4 regions of the Pseudomonas sp. H3_C08 genome follow, and region 1 is predicted to be linked to each of the others. Evidence: predicted binding sites of a transcription regulator. Region 1 holds the regulator's gene; each other region holds the start of a gene.
The links. Region 1 encodes sigma-54, which starts transcription at its own class of promoters, with help from an activator protein. Its sites were predicted from a motif close to ANTGGCATNNANNTTGCTNT; they were not measured.
Positions count from the first base shown of each region.

Region 2: a site for sigma-54 is predicted at 1,903-1,922, ahead of flgB (flagellar basal body rod protein FlgB). Genes of this name have one in related genera too.
Region 3: a site for sigma-54 is predicted at 2,756-2,775, ahead of AB4N74_RS03460 (circularly permuted type 2 ATP-grasp protein). Genes of this name have one in related genera too.
Region 4: a site for sigma-54 is predicted at 2,394-2,413, ahead of AB4N74_RS19345 (pilin). Genes of this name have one in related genera too.

Region 1 is NZ_CP162803.1:6,305,228-6,310,262, forward strand. Features, by position in the region: gene AB4N74_RS28535 (ZIP family metal transporter) at 1-186, shown strand, start outside; gene AB4N74_RS28540 (HPr family phosphocarrier protein) at 281-556, opposite strand; gene rapZ (RNase adapter RapZ) at 572-1,429, opposite strand; gene ptsN (PTS IIA-like nitrogen regulatory protein PtsN) at 1,432-1,896, opposite strand; gene hpf (ribosome hibernation-promoting factor, HPF/YfiA family) at 1,908-2,216, opposite strand; gene AB4N74_RS28560 (RNA polymerase factor sigma-54) at 2,290-3,783, opposite strand; gene lptB (LPS export ABC transporter ATP-binding protein) at 3,971-4,696, opposite strand; gene lptA (lipopolysaccharide transport periplasmic protein LptA) at 4,696-5,035, opposite strand, start outside.
Region 2 is NZ_CP162803.1:3,570,290-3,575,324, reverse strand. Features, by position in the region: gene AB4N74_RS16350 (chemotaxis protein CheV) at 1-716, shown strand, start outside; gene cheR (protein-glutamate O-methyltransferase CheR) at 763-1,590, shown strand; gene flgB (flagellar basal body rod protein FlgB) at 1,963-2,370, shown strand; gene flgC (flagellar basal body rod protein FlgC) at 2,374-2,817, shown strand; gene flgD (flagellar hook assembly protein FlgD) at 2,833-3,558, shown strand; gene flgE (flagellar hook protein FlgE) at 3,589-4,920, shown strand.
Region 3 is NZ_CP162803.1:721,359-726,393, forward strand. Features, by position in the region: gene AB4N74_RS03440 (PLDc N-terminal domain-containing protein) at 1-176, shown strand, start outside; gene speE (polyamine aminopropyltransferase) at 417-1,292, shown strand; gene AB4N74_RS03450 (hypothetical protein) at 1,531-1,764, shown strand; gene AB4N74_RS03455 (ribonuclease E inhibitor RraB) at 1,973-2,320, shown strand; gene AB4N74_RS03460 (circularly permuted type 2 ATP-grasp protein) at 2,808-4,217, shown strand; gene AB4N74_RS03465 (alpha-E domain-containing protein) at 4,230-5,035, shown strand, end outside.
Region 4 is NZ_CP162803.1:4,242,807-4,247,841, forward strand. Features, by position in the region: gene AB4N74_RS19330 (DUF748 domain-containing protein) at 1-680, shown strand, start outside; gene AB4N74_RS19335 (DUF2845 domain-containing protein) at 680-976, shown strand; gene AB4N74_RS19340 (BON domain-containing protein) at 1,262-1,618, opposite strand; gene AB4N74_RS19345 (pilin) at 1,916-2,347, opposite strand; gene pilB (type IV-A pilus assembly ATPase PilB) at 2,574-4,274, shown strand; gene AB4N74_RS19355 (type II secretion system F family protein) at 4,277-5,035, shown strand, end outside.

The DNA.
Region 1 (5,035 bases):
TGGCTGGTCAGTCTGGCGCAGGTGTTGTTGCCATTAGGACTAGCTCTGGCGGCGGGGGCGATGTTGCTGGTGGTGACCCATGAAGTGATTCCCGAGTCGCGACGCAATGGTCATGACAAACTGGCCAGTCTTGGCCTGTTGATCGGGTTTTGTCTGATGATGGTGATGGATACGGCGTTGGGTTGAAGCAGGGTAAAAGATCGCAGCCTGCGGCAGTTCCTGCAGGGAACGCATTCCAATGCAGGCGCTGCAGCAGGCTGCGATCTTTTGACCTTGGCTGTCAGCCGCCTTCGTCGAAGTAGTTGTTGATCAACGCCACCAGCGCATCCAGCGCTTCCTGTTCCTGATGCCCTTCGGTACTCAGATAGATCTTGGTGCCCTTGCCAGCCGCCAGCATCATCATCGCCATGATGCTTTTGCCATCAACCGTGGTCTCTGGTGTACGACCCACTCTGATCGTGCAATCCGGATACTGCCCGGCCACTCCAACAAACTTGGCCGATGCGCGGGCATGCAGGCCCAGCTTGTTGATGATTTCGATTTCCAGAGCAGGCATCGCGGTGTGAATCCTTTAAGTGAGGTCGCGGTGGCGAACCTGGACGTTCTTCAGGGTTTTCTGCAGGGCCTGACCCAGACGTTCGGTCAGGTAGACGGAGCGGTGATGCCCGCCGGTGCAGCCAATGGCAATGGTGACGTAAGCGCGGTTGCTCGCGGCGAAGCGCGGCAGCCACTTGTGCAGGTAGGTGAAGATGTCCTGAAACATTTCTTCGACCTCCGGCTGTGCCGCCAGGTATTCAGCCACCGGCGCATCGAGACCCGATTGCGCGCGCAGTTCCGGCTTCCAGTACGGATTGGGCAGGCAGCGCACATCGAACACCAGATCCGCATCCACCGGCATGCCGCGCTTGAAGCCGAAGGACTCGACCAGAAATGCGGTCCCCGGCTCCGGCTGGTTCAGCAGACGCAGCTTGATGGAGTCGCGCAACTGGTACAGGTTCAAATTGGTGGTGTTGATCTTCAGGTCCGCGAGGTCGGCAATCGGGCCGAGCAGGGCGGTTTCATCCTGGATCGCCTCGGCCAGTGAGCGGTTGGCGTTGCTCAGCGGGTGACGACGGCGGGTTTCGGAGAAACGCTTGAGCAGGGTTTCTTCGTCGGCGTCCAGATACAGGACGTCGCACTGGATGTGTTTGGCCCGGACATCTTCAAGCAGTTCGGGAAAGCGTGTCAGGTGGCTCGGCAGGTTGCGCGCATCGATGGACACGGCTACCAGCGGCTGCGCCAGTTCCGTGTGAATCAGCGCGCGTTCGGCCAGTTCCGGCAGCAAGCCTGCGGGCAGGTTGTCGATGCAGTAATAGCCGTTGTCCTCAAGGACATCCAGAGCCGTACTTTTACCCGAGCCGGAACGGCCACTGACGATGATCAAGCGCATGATTAGTGCCCGTTCTGCTCGTCCAGGACAACCTGATACAACGCTTCATTGCTTGGAGCGCTGCGCAGTTTTTCACGCACTTCCTTGCGATCGAGCATGCTGGCGATCTGGCGCAGCAGCTCCAGGTGCGCATCGGTGGCAGCCTCCGGGACCAGCAAAACAAACAGCAGGTCAACCGGTGCGCCGTCAATGGCGTCGAAATCAATCGGAGCATCAAGGTGCATCAGCGCACTGATCGGTGCTGTGCAACCCTTGAGGCGGCAATGGGGAATGGCGATGCCGTTACCAAAACCGGTGGAACCGAGTTTTTCACGGGCAATCAGTGCCTCGTAGACATCTTGCATCTCCAGATCCGCCACTTCGCGGGCGATCAGGTTGGCAATTTGTTCGAGGGCTTTCTTTTTACTGCCGCCCGGCACGTTCACGAGGGAACGGCCGGGGGTCAGGATACTTTCAAGTCGGATCATGGAATGGGGGGTTATCGACCGGTCGCGCCCTGGAGGAGGCTCTGGGTCTTTTCCTTATGCTTTTTGAGTTGGCGATCCAGCTTGTCGGTCAGCAGGTCAATGGCGGCATACATGTCGTCATGCTCGGCATTGGCAACCACTTCTCCGCCGGGAATATGCAAGGTGGCTTCGATTTTCTGCTTCAGCTTTTCGACGCACATCGTGACTTGCACGTTGGTGATCTTGTCGAAATGGCGCTCTAATCGGTCGAGTTTTTCGTTGATGTAGGTGCGCAGAGGTTCGGTCACTTCCAGTTGGTGTCCACTGATGTTGACTTGCATACAGCTTCTCCTTCGTTGCCAGTGCATAAAGCGGCAGGCTGGATAGCCTGCCACTGGAACGCTGTAACGTGGCTTACATCAACCGCTTGCGTTCGCTCGAAGGCGCGATCCCGAGGGATTCGCGGTACTTGGCGACGGTGCGGCGAGCCACCTGAATGCCTTGTGCCTCCAGTAAACCAGCGATCTTGCTGTCACTCAACGGCTTTTTCTGATTTTCCGCGGCAACCAGTTTTTTGATGATCGCGCGGATCGCCGTGGACGAGCATTCGCCGCCTTCGGAGGTGCTGACGTGGCTGGAGAAAAAGTATTTCAGTTCATAAATACCGCGCGGGGTATGCATGAATTTCTGTGTGGTCACCCGGGAAATGGTCGATTCGTGCATGCCGACCGCTTCAGCGATGTCGTGCAGAACCAACGGCTTCATGGCCTCGTCGCCGTACTCCAGAAAACCGCGCTGATGCTCGACGATCTGGGTGGCTACTTTCATCAGGGTTTCGTTGCGGCTCTGCAGGCTCTTGATGAACCAGCGGGCTTCCTGCAACTGATTGCGCATGAAGGTGTTGTCGGCGCTGGTGTCGGCACGGCGGACGAAACCGGCGTACTGGGCGTTGACGCGCAGACGCGGCACCGATTCCTGATTCAACTCGACCAGCCAGCGCTCGTTGTCCTTGCGCACGATGACGTCAGGGACAACGTATTCGGCCTCAGTGGATTCGATTTGCGAGCCAGGGCGCGGATTGAGGCTTTGCACCAGTTCGATGACCTGGCGCAGCTCGTCTTCCTTGAGCTTCATGCGGCGCATCAACTGGCTGTAATCGCGGCTGCCGAGCAGGTCGATGTAATCGCTGACCAAACGTTTCGCTTCAGCCAGCCAAGGCGTCTTGGCGGGTAGCTGACGCAATTGCAGCAGCAGGCATTCACTAAGGTTGCGCGCGCCGATACCAGCAGGTTCGAATTGCTGAATGCGGTGCAGGACGGCTTCGATTTCATCGAGTTCGATGTCGAGTTCCGGATCGAACGCCTCGAGGATTTCTTCGAGGGTTTCGTCCAGGTAGCCCTGATTGTTGATGCAATCGATCAGGGTGACGGCGATCAGGCGATCGGTGTCGGACATCGGTGCCAGGTTCAGTTGCCACAGCAGGTGGCTTTGCAGGCTCTCGCCGGCGGACGTGCGGGTGGTGAAGTCCCATTCGTCGTCATCGCTGCTGGGCAGGCTGCTGGCGCTGGTCTGATAGACGTCTTCCCAGGCGGTATCGACCGGCAGTTCGTTGGGGATACGCTCGCTCCAGTCACCTTCCTCCAGGTTGTCCACCGTCGGCGCGGTTTCCTGATACGAGGGTTCCTGGATCTCGGTGTTGGGCTTCTGTTCGGCGTTGTCGGCCATAGGGTCGGAATTGTCGAAGTCTTCGCCTTCTTCCTGGCGTTCGAGCATCGGATTGGATTCCAGAGCCTCCTGGATTTCCTGTTGCAGATCCAGGGTCGACAATTGGAGCAGGCGGATGGCCTGTTGCAGCTGCGGTGTCATCGTCAGCTGCTGGCCCATTCTCAAGACTAGCGATGGTTTCATGGCAGGGGCTTAACACCTTATTCGCCGGCGCTATGCGCCATCCACTACAGGGCGCCGGGGCGCCAAACTTAAGCAAATTATATGCCTGAAACTGAAGTGTTTGCCTAGAGCGCTGTAACAATTAAAGCGTATTAATTCCTGCTTGAATCGATACAGCGCCCGGGCGGCGCACCGGGCACTGTTACGCTTACAAGCGGAACTCGTGGCCCAGATACACTTCCTTGACCAGATCGTTGGCCAGGATGGTTTCTGCATCGCCTTCGGCGATCAGTTGACCATCGTTGACGATGTAAGCGGTTTCGCAGATGTCCAGCGTCTCACGGACGTTGTGGTCGGTGATCAATACACCGATGCCCTTGGCCTTGAGGTGGTGGATGATCTGCTTGATGTCGCCGACCGAGATCGGGTCGACACCGGCGAACGGTTCGTCGAGCAGGATGAATTTCGGTGCCGTTGCCAGCGCGCGAGCGATTTCCACTCGGCGGCGTTCACCACCGGACAGGCTCATGCCAAGGTTGTCGCGGATGTGGCTGATGTGGAATTCCTGCAGCAGGCTTTCCAGCTCCTTGCGACGGCCGGCCTTGTCGAGCTCCTGACGGGTCTCGAGGATGGCCATGATGTTGTCGGCCACCGACAGTTTTCGGAAGATCGACGCTTCTTGCGGCAGATAGCCGATACCGGCCTTGGCGCGACCGTGCATCGGCTGGTGGCTGACGTCCAGATCGTCGATCAGCACGCGACCCTGATCGGCCTGTACCAGGCCGACGATCATGTAGAAGCACGTGGTCTTGCCGGCACCGTTCGGGCCGAGCAGGCCGACGATCTGGCCGCTGTCGATCGACAGGCTGACGTCACGCACGACCTGGCGGCTTTTATAGGCCTTGGCCAGGTGCTGAGCTTTCAGAGTTGCCATTACTGGGTTTTCTCGTCGGTTTTCTTCTTCGGCTGGATCACCATGTCGATGCGCGGACGCGTTTCGGTGACCTTGCTGCCGGTAGCGCGACCAGCGCTGGCCAGTTTCTTCACGGTGTCGTAGACGATTTTCTCGCCCTGAGTGACGTTGCCGTCTTTGTCGACGACCTTGGCCTTGTCGATCAGCACGACGCGGTTTTGCTGGGCATGGTATTGAATCGTCACGCCGTAGCCTTGAACCGGTTTGGTGTCGCCCTGGGTTTGCAACTGCTCGAAATAAGCCAGGTTGCCCACGGAGGTCACCACGTCGATATCTCCATTCGGCGCGCGAGTCATGGTG
Region 2 (5,035 bases), 2.7 Mb from region 1:
TTGATCTGGCAATGGCCACCGGTTCCGGAGCGTTGAAGGACAAGAACAATCCGTTCGTGATCATCACGGAGTACAACACCAAGACCCAGGGTTTCCTGGTCCGCTCGGTGGAGCGCATCGTCAACATGAACTGGGAAGAGATTCATCCGCCGCCCAAGGGCACGGGGCGCGATCACTACCTGACGGCTGTGACTCGGGTGGACAATCAGTTAGTCGAAATCATCGACGTCGAGAAAGTGCTGGCGGAAGTTGCGCCGACACCGGAAGCGATTTCGGTGGGCGTGGTCGATGTCGAGACCCAGACCAAGGCACTGTCATTGCGTGTCTTGACGGTCGATGACTCGTCGGTGGCGCGCAAGCAGGTCACGCGTTGTCTGCAGACAATCGGGGTCGAAGTGGTGGCGCTGAACGACGGCAAACAGGCGCTGGATTACCTGCGCAAGCTGGTCGATGAGGGCAAGAAGCCGGAAGAAGAGTTCCTGATGATGATTTCCGACATCGAGATGCCGGAGATGGACGGGTACACCCTGACGGCGGAAATCCGCGGCGACGCACGCATGCAAAAGCTTCATATCATCCTGCATACTTCGTTGTCGGGGGTATTCAATCAGGCGATGGTCAAGAAAGTCGGTGCCGATGACTTTTTGGCCAAGTTCCGTCCTGATGACCTGGCATCCCGGGTAGTCGACCGGATCAAAGCAGCAGATATCAGCTAGGGGCGTTTTGCTCCTGGCGGTCAACACGATTTAAGAGGCGGCATCATTGTCTACGGGTAATTTGGATTTCGAACAGTTCCGGGTCTTCCTGGAAAAAGCCTGTGGCATTCTGCTCGGTGAAAACAAGCAGTACCTGGTCTCGAGCCGTCTCAACAAACTGATGGAGCAGCAAGGCATCAAATCCCTGGGTGAGCTGGTTCAGCGCATCCAGACCCAGCCGCGCAGCGGTTTGCGCGAGCAGGTAGTTGATGCCATGACGACCAACGAAACCCTGTGGTTTCGTGACACCTATCCGTTTGAAGTCTTGAAGAACAAGGTGCTGCCTGAAGCGATCAAGGCCAGCCCCAACCAGCGCTTGCGGATCTGGTCAGCGGCGTGCTCGTCGGGCCAGGAACCGTACTCGCTGTCGATGTCGATCGACGAGTTCGAGCGAACCAACCTCGGCCAGTTGAAGATGGGCGTGCAGATTGTCGCCACTGATTTGTCCGGTCTTATGCTGACCAACTGCAAGACCGGCGAATACGACAGTCTGGCGATCGGTCGCGGTTTGTCGCCGGAACGACTGCAGCGTTACTTCGACCCGAAAGGGCCGGGCCGCTGGGTGATCAAGGCGCCGATCAAGAACCGCGTGGAGTTCCGCTCGTTCAACCTGCTCGACAGCTATGCTGCGCTGGGCAAATTCGACATCGTGTTCTGCCGCAACGTGTTGATCTACTTCTCTGCCGAAGTGAAGAAAGACATCCTGTTGCGCATTCACAGCACGTTGAAGCCGGGCGGTTATCTGTTCCTTGGCGCTTCCGAAGCGCTGAACGGTTTGCCGGACCATTACCAGATGGTGCAGTGCAGCCCGGGGATTATTTACCAGGCGAAATAACCGTATCGGCAACACCAAAAAACGGCAGGTCCCAAAAAGACCTGCCGTTTTTTATGCCCAAAGAAATTCTCCCTGACACCATAAACCCCCTGTAGGAGTGAGCCTGCTCGCGATAGCGGTAGCACATTCAGCAGCATCGGTACCTGACACACCGCTATCGCGAGCAGGCTCACTCCTACAGGGGATCGTGGTGTGTATGAGATGGACGGCAAGCGGCAGAAAAGCGGCATCCGGCGGAAACCGGTTGCCGCTTTTCTGGCATTGCCGCTTTGCCGACTCCCTGCAAAGCCCCGGTTTATGCGGCTTTTGTGGTTTGGCACGGCGCTTGCTAAAGCTCAGTTACGAAAAACCGGTCACCTGAAGGTTCCCGACATGAGCATCAGCTTCGATAAAGCGCTCGGCATTCACGAAAAGGCATTGGGCTTCCGCGCCCAGCGTGCCGAAGTGCTGGCCAACAACATCGCCAACGCCGACACCCCGAACTACAAGGCGCGGGATCTGGACTTCTCCAAAGTGCTTGAAGCACAGACCCAGAAAAATGCGAACGGCACCATCGCCCTGAACATGACCAACAGCCGTCACATCGAAGCTGAAGGCCTGGGCAACGGCGACGAATCGCTGATGTATCGCACGCCGATGCAACCGTCGATCGACCAGAACACCGTGGACGCTCAACTGGAACAGTCGAACTACGCGGAAAACGCCGTCGGCTTCCAGGCCAGCTTCACCCTGCTCAACAGCAAATTCAAAGGGCTGGTGTCAGCCCTGCGCGGAGAGTAATCCATGTCCCTGTCCAGCGTTTTCAACATTGCCGGCAGCGGCATGAGCGCACAAACCACGCGTCTGAACACCGTGGCGTCGAACATCGCCAACGCTGAAACCGTCTCGTCTAGCATCGACCAGACCTATCGCGCCCGTCACCCGGTATTCGCCACCATGTTCCAGGGCGGCCAGAACAGCGGCAGCAACTCGCTGTTCCAGAGCCAGGACGCGGCCGGTCAGGGCGTACAGGTGCTCGGTGTGGTCGAAGACCAGAGCAACCTCGAAGCGCGTTACGAGCCGAACCATCCGGCGGCCGACGCCAAAGGCTACGTCTACTACCCGAACGTCAACGTGGTGGAAGAAATGGCTGACATGATTTCCGCGAGCCGCTCGTTCCAGACCAACGCCGAAATGATGAACACCGCCAAAACCATGATGCAGAAGGTACTGACCCTCGGTCAGTAATAAGGGGCGACTGCCATGAGTGTTTCCGATACCACCAGCAGCCTGAGCATGAATGACATCCTGGCGAACTCGTCGAAAAAGACCAGTTCGACCACCGGTGGCATTGCTTCGGCGACCAACAGCGCCACCGGCGGCCAGGCACTGGGCAAGGATGCGTTCCTGCAATTGCTGGTCACCCAGCTGAAAAACCAGAACCCGCTTGATCCGCAGGACAACAGTGCCTTCGTTGCGCAGTTGGCACAGTTCAGCAGCCTTGAGGGGATCACCACCCTCAACAGCACTGTCAGCTCGCTGGCTGGCAACTACAACTCCTCGCAGGCGTTGCAGGCTTCGTCGCTGGTGGGCCGCAATGTGATCGTGCAGACCAACTCGGTTCAGCTCGACGATCCGAGCAAAGGCATGACCGGCTCGGTCAGCGTTCCGTCGTCGATTGCCGGCGGCACCGTCAGCATCACCGACAGCAGCGGCACGGTCGTTCGCACCATCGATCTGGGCAGTCGCGCGGCAGGCAGTGCGAGCTTCACCTGGGACGGCAAGGACAAGGACGGCAACGTGGTCAAGACCGGTACCTATACCGTCAAGGCCAACGCATCGATCAATGGCACCTCGACCGATATGGCGACCTACCTGCCGGCCACCGTCACCAGCGTGACGATCAGCCAGACCGGCGGCGAGCTGATGCTCAACCTGTCCGGCAAGGGCACTGTTGCCCTGTCCAAAGTACAAACCATTGGTATATAGAGCCGACTAACCGGCACAAAGGAGTGGAATATGTCTTTCAATATCGGCCTTAGCGGTCTCTATGCAGCCAACAAGCAACTGGACGTGACCGGCAACAACATCGCCAACGTCGCGACCGCCGGTTTCAAATCGTCCCGTGCAGAATTCGAAGACGTCTACTCGGCCACTCGCCTGGGTAGCGGCAGCAAAGTGATCGGCAACGGCGTGCGCCTGGCCAATGTTTCCCAGCAGTTCACCCAGGGTGACATCAACAACACCGGTAACGTGCTGGACATGGGCATCAACGGTTCGGGCTTCTTCACCATGAGCAACAACGGCTCGGTGTCCTACACCCGTGCCGGTACGTTCAAGGTCGACAACGCCGGTTACATCACCAACACCGACTACACCTCGCGCCTGCAGGGTTACGGCGTGGACGCCAATGGCAAGATCATCAACGGTGTGTTGACCGACCTGAAGATCGATACCTCGAACCTGGCGCCGAAATCGACTTCCCTGGTGACGTCGAGCATCAACTTGAACTCGACTGCGCCGGTGATCAACGACACAGTGGCGGCCGGCAAGTTTGATCCGAGCAAGCTTGAGACGTACACGAAGAGCTTCAGCACTCCGATCTACGACTCGCAGGGCAACTCGCACGTCATGGATCAGTACATGGTGAAAACCGGCCAAAACACTTGGAAGGTTTACACCCTGGTGGACGGGCGTAATCCGGATGCAACCGGTAGCAATCCACTCACGACGCCTCCAACTGCTTCGACACTGACGTTTGACAGTTCGGGCAATCTGACTCAGGTCAGCACACCTAATCCGGCGGATCCGGCCAATCCGATCATCAGCAGCGACTTGAAGCTGGCCAATTGGAAGCCGGGCAACGTGGTCAACGGTAACTTTGTACCTAACGGCGCAGCAGCTAACACGGCTGGCGTGACCATCTCCATGTCCAAGACCACTCAGTACAACGCTGACACCGCGCGTTCGATTCCGACTCAGGACGGTTACGCCACTGGCCAGATCACCAACCTGACCATCGACGGCACCGGTACTTTGTTCGCCAACTTCAGCAACAACCAGAGCAAGGCCATCGGCCAGGTTGCGCTGGCCAGCTTCACCAACGAACAAGGCCTGCAGGCTATCGGTGGCACCAGCTGGAAAGAGACGTTTGCTTCGGGTATCCCGGGCTACGATGCACCGGAAACCGGTACCTTGGGTTCGATCGCTTCCAACTCGCTGGAAGAGTCGAACGTTAACCTGACCAACGAACTGGTAGACCTGATCAAGGGCCAGAGCAACTATCAGGCGAACGCCAAGACCATTTCCACTCAGAGCACCATCATGCAGACCATCATTCAGATGACCTGATGTGATCTGAGAGCTGCACTGAAAACCGACGCGCCAATGCGTCGGTTTTTTTTGGCGTAGTATTTGGGACGTGTGTTCAGCTATCTACCGTTTGTCGGTCGCTGTGGTGTGGAAC
Region 3 (5,035 bases), 950 kb from region 1:
ACGGTCTGATCGGTCTGATCATCCTCGCCCTCGACATCTGGGCCATCATCAATGTGCTGAAAAGCGGCGCCACCACCGGGATGAAAATCGTCTGGGTGCTGCTGATCATCCTCCTGCCAGTGCTGGGCCTGATCATCTGGGCGATTGCCGGACCGCGGGGCAACGTGCGGATCTGACGCTGATCCCGAGAACACCGCAATACCCTGTAGGAGTGAGCCTGCTCGCGATAGCTATCCTCCAGTCAATGAGTCAGTGACTGAAAAACCGCTATCGCGAGCAGGCTCACTCCTACAAGGGATTGCGATTTGCTGATGAAGGGAGGTTCTACCTGTCATCTTCGGCAACGTAGAATGCGCGCCTTTCCCGGGTAATCGCCCCCACGATTGGCGCCCGCGCATTCATCGGAGCACTTGACCATGACCGTCACCAAAACCAGCGAGTACCTGGAAACCCTCTACGAGGGCTACGGTCAGCGCTTTCGCATGGAAAAACTGCTGCACGAAGTGCGCACCGAACACCAGCACCTGGTGATTTTCCAGAACCCGCGCATGGGCCGGGTCATGGCGCTGGACGGCGTGATCCAGACCACCGAAGCCGACGAATTCATCTACCACGAAATGCTCACCCATGTGCCAATCCTCGCCCACGGCAGCGTCAAGCGCGTGCTGATCATTGGTGGCGGTGACGGCGGCATGCTCCGTGAAGTGACCAAGCACGCCGGTGTCGAGCACATCACCATGGTCGAGATCGACGGCACCGTGGTCGATATGTGCAAAGAGTTCCTGCCGAACCACTCCAGCGGCGCCTACGACGATCCACGCCTGAACCTGGTGATTGACGACGGCATGCGTTTCGTCGCCACCACCACGGAAAAATTCGACGTGATCATCTCCGATTCCACCGACCCGATCGGCCCGGGCGAAGTGTTGTTCTCGGAGAACTTCTATCAGGCGTGCCATCGCTGCCTGAACGAGGGCGGCATCCTCGTGACCCAGAACGGCACGCCGTTCATGCAGATCGACGAAGTGAAAACCACCGCCGGGCGCCTCAACAGCCTGTTCCCGGACTGGCACTTCTATCAGGCGGCCGTACCGACCTACATCGGCGGCTCGATGACTTTCGCCTGGGGCTCGACCAATCCGGCCTACCGCAAGCTCAGCCGTGAAACCCTGCAACAGCGCTTCATCGGCAGCGGCATCGTCACCCGCTACTACAACCCTGAAATCCATATCGGCGCGTTCGCCTTGCCGCAATACGTGCTGCAGGCGATCAACAAGCCAAGCAACGACTAAAAGAACACTGCAACTCCCCTGTGGGAGCGAGCTTGCTCGCGAAGGCGTCAGGTCAGTCAAAAAATATGTCGACTGGACAGGCCCTTTCGCGAGCAGGCTCGCTCCCACATTTGTTTGCTCCACACGATAGATGTCGTTTTTTTCATGTTCGCGCGCTGTAATCCTTTTGAACCAACTCTCTGCGTCTAAAGTCGAGATAGGTGTAAGCCCATTTGCGGGTTTGATCGAGGAGGCACCGATGCAAAAGTGGAAAGTCACTTTCGTGGACGATCATGGTGAAATTGTCGATGAGGTGTTCGAGCGCGCGGAATGCCCCAGCGACGATGAGGCCGCTCGATTGATCAAGGCACGGCTTCTGCCCGTCGCCGCCGAACTGGATCTCAACGATCTGGAAGGGCGCACCGCCGATGCGGGCGTGAAAAACCTGAAAACCCAGAACAGCATCGAAATCCGCAGCATCACACCCGTCTGACAGTTCCTGTCATCTCTTGAAACCAGGCCTTGGCAGCAGCTCTATCTTGGGGCTACTCTGCAAGCGAGATCAGCGAACGGATCGCTAAGGTCTGGTCTTGTCAGCTACATGCTTGTTCCCGCGTGCAACCACGTTGCCGTCGTACTTTGGCCAAAGGCCCGGGGCGGGAATACGGAAAGTCTATCCATCTATGCGAGGGGGACGATTCATGAGCACAGCCTATCAAGAAGACATCAGCAGCAATGTTCTGCGCCGCATGAAAGAAGGCGGTTTCGATTTTTCCCGATTCCATCCCATCGAGTTCTACGCGATTTTCCCGGACGAGGAGCGGGCGCGCAGGGCGGCAGGCAAATTTCGCGGTGAATCCATCAATGCCCAGGTCAGCCTGCGTGATGACGGTGCGTGGGCGCTGGAATTGAGCAAAGTGATGTACGCGACATATGACGATATCGGCGACTTCGAGCAGGGATTCTCTGCCGTGGTTGAACCTCTGGGTGGCATTATCGAAGGCTGGGGTGTGAAACAGGAGGTGCGCAACCGCCACCGTTTGAATTGATCTCTGGTTTCATTTGTTGAGCAACGGCTGACCTTCGGGTTGGCCGTTGTCATTTCCGGCATAAGCAAAACGCTGTGGCAAAACCCTGAAACAAGAAACCGAGGCAAAAAAAAGCCACCGGAGAGGGTGGCTAAAAGGGAAGACCGATAAGGAGAGGAAACCGGTCAGGGTTACAGCGGGGCGGGCCGCCGAGGCGATCCCAATCAGTTGAGCTGGCCGCTTCATGGCGCCGGGGCCGGTGAAGATTTGCAGCGAATGTGCGGATTATCCGCAGGCAGCGCCGGGCAGTGAAATCAACTCTGACTATGCTGGTGATAGGCGATGCAGTGCGTCGCAATGAAGCGGGGGCAATCCGGTTGGAGCATTTGCCGCACAGGAATGGTGCGGTGCTTGCGGCGTGTATTTCCAACCGATTGAAATCAAAGCGTTTATGCCGATGGCACGGGCCTTGCGAAGGCCTGTATGTCCGGGTGACAAGGAGTACGGCATGATCCGCACCTATTTTGATGAGATGTACGATGCCGGCGGCCAGGTTCGCCCGCATTATCGGGAGTTCGCCCGATGGCTGGCCGATACGCCGGATGAGCTGTTGGCCCAGCGGCGACGCGAGGCCGATCTGCTGTTCCATCGCGCCGGCATCACGTTCACGCTCTATGGCGACGAGCAGGGCACCGAGCGCCTGATTCCTTTCGACACCATCCCGCGCAGCATTCCTGCCAGTGAATGGCGAATCGTTGAGCGCGGCTGCATCCAGCGGGTCAAGGCGTTGAACATGTTCCTCGCCGACCTTTATCACGAGCAGCGCATTATCAAGGCCGGGATCATTCCCGCCGAACAGGTGCTGGCCAACGAGCAATATCAGTTGGCGATGCAAGGCCTGGATCTGCACCGCGATATCTATTCGCACATCTCCGGCGTCGATCTGGTGCGCGACGGCGACGGCACTTATTACGTGCTCGAAGACAACCTGCGAACACCGAGCGGCGTCAGCTACATGCTCGAAGACCGCAAGATGATGATGCGCCTGTTCCCGGAGCTGTTCGCCGCCCAGCGTATTGCCCCTATCGATCACTACCCGAACCTGCTGCTCGACACCCTGAAAAGCTCAAGTCCGATCGATGACCCGAGCGTGGTGGTGCTGACGCCGGGGCGCTTCAACAGTGCGTTCTTCGAGCACGCATTCCTGGCGCGGGAAATGGGCGTTGAACTGGTCGAGGGCGCGGATCTGTTCGTTCGCGACGACAAAGTCTTCATGCGCACTACGGACGGCCCGAAAGCGGTGGACGTTATCTACCGTCGGCTCGACGACGCGTTTCTCGATCCACTGGCGTTCAACCCCGACTCGATGCTCGGTGTGCCGGGGCTGCTGTCCTCTTATCGCTCGGGCAACGTGGTGCTGGCCAACGCCATCGGCACCGGCGTAGCGGACGACAAATCGGTGTATCCGTTCGTTACTGACATGATCCGGTTCTACCTCGACGAAGAGCCGATTTTGAAGAACGTACCGACCTGGCAATGCCGCAACCCGTCTGAACTTTCTCACGTGCTGGCCAATCTTCCAGATCTGGTGGTCAAGGAAACCCAAGGCTCAGGCGGTTACGGAATGTTGGTCGGGCCGGCATCGACGAAAGCGGAAATCGATGCTTTCCGCGAACGGATCAAAGCCAAACCCCACGCGTACATCGCGCAACCGACGCTGTCGCTGTCGACCTGTCCGACCTTTGTCGAAAACGGCATCGCGCCGCGCCATATCGACTTGCGTCCGTTTGTCTTGTCCGGGCGCGAAACCCGGGTGGTTCCCGGCGGTTTGACCCGTGTGGCGCTGCGCGAAGGCTCCTTGGTGGTGAATTCCTCCCAGGGTGGCGGAACCAAGGACACCTGGGTGGTCGAGGATTGAAGGAAGCTTGCCATGTTAAGTAGAACTGCCTCGGATCTGTATTGGATGTCGCGTTACCTGGAGCGGGCGGAAAACCTCGCCCGGATGCTCGACATCAGTTATTCGCTGTCGCTGATGCCGCAGGACGGTCGCGGCGACGGTTTGCACGAATTGGCCATGCCGCTGCTGATCACCGGTACCCTCGACGATTACCTCGAGCGCCATGGCGCGCTGCATGCTGAGCGTCTCCTGCACTTTTTTGCCCTCGATGCGGCTAACCCGGCGAGCATTTACAGCTGCCTCGGCGCGGCGCGGGCCAGCGCCCATGCGGTGCGTGGGCGGATCACGGCGGACATGTGGGAGAACATCAATTCGACGTGGCTGGAGATTCGTGGAATCGCCGAGCAGGGCCTCAGTCGCTATGGCATGAGCCGTTTCTGCGAATGGATCAAGGAACGTTCGCACCTGTTCCGTGGTGCGTCGTACGGCACGATCATGCGTAATGATGCGTTTCGTTTCATTCGCCTCGGTACGTTCATCGAACGCGCGGACAACACCCTGCGATTGCTCGATGCCCGCTATGAAATGGCCGGCGATCAGGCTGAAGCAGTCAGCGACGGTACGGCCCACGCCTACTACCAGTGGAGCGCCTTACTGCGCGCGCTATCGTCATTCGAGGCCTACACCGAAATCTACCGCGATGCGCCCGGCGCCCGGCATGTTGCCGAGTTGTTGCTGTTGCGTGCCGATGTACCGCGTTCACTGCGTGCCTGCACCGAGGAGATCGATCAGATTCTTGCGCAGTTGCCCGGTGCCAACGGTCGACCGGCACAACGTCT
Region 4 (5,035 bases), 2.1 Mb from region 1:
CGCAGTTCAGCGTGATGCCGATTGTCTGGCAGACCCTGCGCAATCTCATCGTCAAAGCCGCTGCCGCACCCTTCAAAATGATTGGCGGGCTGATCAGTGGTGGCAGTTCGCAAGACCTTGGCACCGTGTCGTTTGCTCCGGGTTCCAGCGAGTTGAGCAAGGATGCCGAAGCGGCGCTGATCAAACTGTCTCAAGCGCTGAAGGAGCGTCCGGCACTGCGTCTAGAGATCGAAGGCACTGCCGCCAAAAGCAGTGACGGCCCGTTACTCGCCGAGCAACGCCTGGAACGTGAATACCAGTACAACTACTACAAGATGCTCCAACGTCGCGGCGATAAAGTCCCGGCCCAAGCTTCGTTGCTGCAAGTGCCAGACAGCGAAAAAGGTCCACTGCTCGAAGGCATTTACCGCACCCGTCTGAAAACCCAGCCGCCAGCCGAATGGAAGGATCTGGGCAAGGAAGAACGCACGGCGAAGATGCGCGAAGGCGTGATCAAGTTCTGGAGTGGCAGCGAGGTGTTGTTGCGTCAGTTGGGTCAGGACCGTGCCAGCAGCATCAAGGATTATCTGGTCGATAAAGGCCAGCTGGCAGACGACCGCGTGTACTTCATCGACGCCAGTCTCGGTGAAGCCGAGAGCGATGGCCGCGTGGTGACGCAAATGCACCTGGATGCCGAATGATGAAACTGCAGTGGCTGGCCTTGATCGCAATGACCTTAGCGGCCAGCCACGCCTCGGCGTCCGATACCCTGCGCTGCGGCAGTCAACTGATCAGCCTGGGCGACCGTTCCAGCGAAGTCCTGCAAAAGTGTGGTGAGCCGGTCAGCCGTGATGTCTTGGGTTACAAGCGCAGCGCCAACCGCCGCGAGGAGTTTCAGGTCGAGGAATGGACCTATGGTCCGAGCAACGGCATGTACCAATACCTGCGCTTCGAAGGCAATCGCCTGCGGCAGATCAACAGCAAACGCGGTAACTGATCCAAATCACTTACCCATGTGGGAGCGAGCTTGCTCGCGAAGGCGTCTGGTCAGTCAAATCCATTGTGACTGGCATACCGCTTTCGCGAGCAAGCTCGCTCCCACAGTTGTTTTGCGGTGCCCTTCGACTCTTTCGTCCCTGAAATAGAACAGGCCCCGACACAAGTGCCGGGGCCCGTAATGGTCACATCCGTGTGACCGTTCGCATGAACTCTAAAGTTGCGGCAGACGTATGGCTCGGCCCGTCTGTCGCGCCTTCTCCCGGTCCAGGCGAGAAGTCATGCCTTACTCGGCTTTCAGGCCGTCAGCGGAGACCGCTTTAACGCCTTTGATTTTCTTGGTGATGTTCACTGCGGTGGTTTTCTGAGCCTCGGTCACTGCAACAGTGGAGGACAGGGAAACCACGCCTTTGTTGGTTTCTACTTTGATGTCGGTGCCCGGAATGCCTTTTTCGGTGACCAGATCGCTTTTGACTTTGGTGGTGATCCAGGTGTCGGAAGTAGCTTCTTTCGCCTTGGTGACTTCACCGGCGGCCAGAGTCATTGGAGCCTGAGTAGCCTGGGTGGATTGTGCGAATGCACCGGAAGCCATGGTCAGGGTCAGCGCGGTAGCAGCAGCGGCAGTGATAGCGAACTTCTTCATACGAGTAACTCCTGTTTTTCTGGAAAGTCTGCTGGTTGTCTTGTCAGCAGGGTTACCAAGGTAGTTGCGAACGCTGTGCCAACTTTTTGAAAGACACAAAACACATATAAATCAATAGGTTACAGATATCTGAAAATTCCGGATTCATGCAAAATGCATGACTCGTGGAATATTCACATGCAAGTTGCGGTTTTTTGGAAAGTTCCTAAGGCGCTGAAATTATTGAAGCTTTTGTGAACGGCTGCGCAATGAAAAATGCCCCGCATTGCGGGGCATTCTGTTCAGCACACATTCAACTTATGTACCGCTGGCGGTGCAGCCTTTTGGCGAATAATCCGGTGCCACCGTTGTAGCACAGCTCCAGACACCGGCGCCGGTACCCGAAGAGCGCGTCAGCGTGATGGTTTTACCCAACACCGGTGCCGGAGCGTTGGCGATCGTACACACGATCGATCCCGCGCCGTCAGCGGCGGTACCTGTAGCCGACAATGCACAGTTGGATGTAGTAGTCACCGCATCACCCTTCACGATTGCGAGGGTAGGATTTGTACCCTGGTTGATGGTGTCTTCAAACGGCACCTTCAGCGCGCTGATTTCCGCCAGCCCCGCCGTCACCTTCGACCGTGCCTGATATTTGGAATATTGCGGCAACGCGATGGTCGCCAGAATCCCGATGATCGCCACCACGATCAGCAGCTCGATCAGGGTAAAACCTTGTTGTTTTTTCATAGACACGCTCCATGCATGAGTCGAATTCTCATGATCTGCAAGGGACGGAGCATAGGCCATGCCAATGCCTGCAAAGCCCCGTTCATTAGGCGCGAAGCGCTTGCAACGCCAATTCCTACAACCTGTAACCGCACTATCTGACACTTTTTGTCACCTGCACCCGCCGTGTTTGGCGCTGTCACTTGACTAGGCTATAAGTCATGAACGGCAAGCGTGCGGAATCCCCATGAATGACATCGCTCTGAGCGGTCTGGCCAAGCAATTGGTCCAGGCCGAACTGCTCACGGAAAAAGGCGCCCAGCAAGCCTGGCAACAGGCCCAGCGCAATCGCCTGTCGCTGGTCAGCTATCTGGTGCAGAACAAACTGGTCAAGAGCTGGCAGGTGGCCGAGATTGCCAGTGAGCATTTCGGCATGGCCTTGCTTGATCTCAATTGCCTGGACAAGGAAACCCAGCCCAAAGGCCTGGTCAGCGAAAAACTCGTGCGTCAGCATCACGCCCTGCCCTTGTGGCGGCGTGGCAACAAGCTGTTCGTGGGCATTTCCGACCCGAGCAATCATCAAGCAATCAACGACATTCAATTCAGCACCGGGCTGAGCACCGAAGCCATTCTGGTCGAGGACGACAAACTTACCGATGCCATCGAAAAATTCTTCGACACCCACACCAGCGGTCTCGAGGACATGGCCGATGTCGATCTCGACGGGGTCGATGTCGAATCCGTCGACGACAGCAAGCAGGACGCCATCGGCGGCCTCGACGCCGACGATGCGCCGGTGGTGCGCTTCGTGCACAAGATGCTGCTCGACGCGATCAAAAGCGGTTCTTCCGACTTGCACTTCGAGCCTTACGAAAAAAACTACCGGGTGCGGGTGCGCACCGACGGCATCCTGCGCGAGGTTGCCAAACCGCCGATTCAACTGGCCGGGCGCATCGCCGCACGCCTGAAAGTCATGGCCAGCCTGGATATTTCGGAACGGCGCAAACCTCAGGACGGGCGGATCAAGATGCGCCTGTCGAAAAGCAAGTCGATCGATTTCCGGGTCAACACCCTGCCGACCCTGTGGGGCGAAAAAGTGGTGATCCGGATTCTCGACCCGTCCAGCGCGCAGATCGGTATCGACGCCCTCGGCTATGAGCCCGAGCAAAAGGATCTGTACATGGCCGCACTCAAGCAGCCACAGGGCATGATCCTGGTCACCGGGCCCACCGGTTCGGGGAAAACCGTTTCGCTGTACACCGGCCTGAATATTCTCAACACCGTCGACATCAATATCTCCACCGCCGAAGACCCGGTGGAAATCAACATGGAAGGCATCAACCAGGTCAACGTCAATCCCAAGCAAGGGCTCGACTTTGCCCAGGCATTGCGCTCGTTTCTGCGTCAGGACCCAGACGTGATCATGGTCGGTGAAATCCGCGACCTGGAAACCGCCGAGATCGCCATCAAAGCCGCGCAGACCGGTCACCTGGTGCTCTCGACCCTGCACACCAACAGCGCTGCGGAAACCCTGACGCGCCTGCACAACATGGGCATTCCCGGTTTCAACATCGCCACCTCGGTCAGCCTGATCATCGCCCAGCGCCTGGCGCGCAAACTGTGCAACCACTGCAAGAAAGCCATCGAGATCCCGCGCGAAACCTTGCTCAAGGAAGGCTTCCCCGAGGAACGCATCGGCCATTTCACGATCTACGAGCCGGTCGGTTGCGATCACTGCAACGGCGGTTACAAAGGACGCGTGGGGATTTATGAAGTGGTGAAAAACACACCGGAGCTGCAACGCTTGATCATGGCCGAAGGCAACTCGCTGGAAATCGACCTGCAGATGCGCCGCGACGGCTTCGACGACCTGCGCACCTCCGGGCTGCACAAGGCCATGCAAGGCATCACCAGCCTTGAAGAAATCAACCGGGTCACCAAGGACTGAACATGGCGGTCAAGGCAGCAAAAATCAGTATTTATGCCTGGGAAGGCACGGACAGAAAAGGCAGCAAAGTCACCGGTGAACTGAGCGGCCAGAACCCGGCGCTGATCAAGGCACAATTGCGTAAACAGGGGATCAACCCCGGCAAGGTGCGCAAGAAATCCGCGTCATTGCTGAGTTTTGGCAAACGCATCAAGGCCCGGGACATTGCCCTGTTCACCCGGCAGATGGCGACCATGATGAAAGCCGGCGTACCGCTGTTGCAGTCGTTCGACATTATTGGCGAAGGCTTTGATAACCCGGCCATGCGCAAACTGGTGGACGACGTGAAACAGGAGGTCGCGGCCGGTAACAGCTTCGCCGCAGCCCTGCGCAAGAAACCGCAGTATTTCGACGAGTTGTATTGCAACCTGGTCGATGCCGGCGAACAGTCCGGCGCCCTCGACACCTTGCTCGAACGCGTCGCGACCTATAAGGAAAAAAGCGAAAGCCTCAAAGCCAAGATCAAGAAAGCCATGACCTATCCCACCGCCGTGGTGCTGGTCGCGGCTGTTGTCACCGGGATTCTGCTGGTCAAAGTAGTGCCACAATTTCAGTCAGTGTTTTCCGGTTTCGGTGCCGAACTGCCGGCGTTCACCCTGATGGTGATCAGCCTGTCGGAATTCATGCAGCAATGGTGGTGGGCGATTCTCGCTGCACTGGTCGCAGCGATTTTTGGCACCCGCCACGCGCTAAAAACATCCCAGGCCTTGCGCGATCGCAAA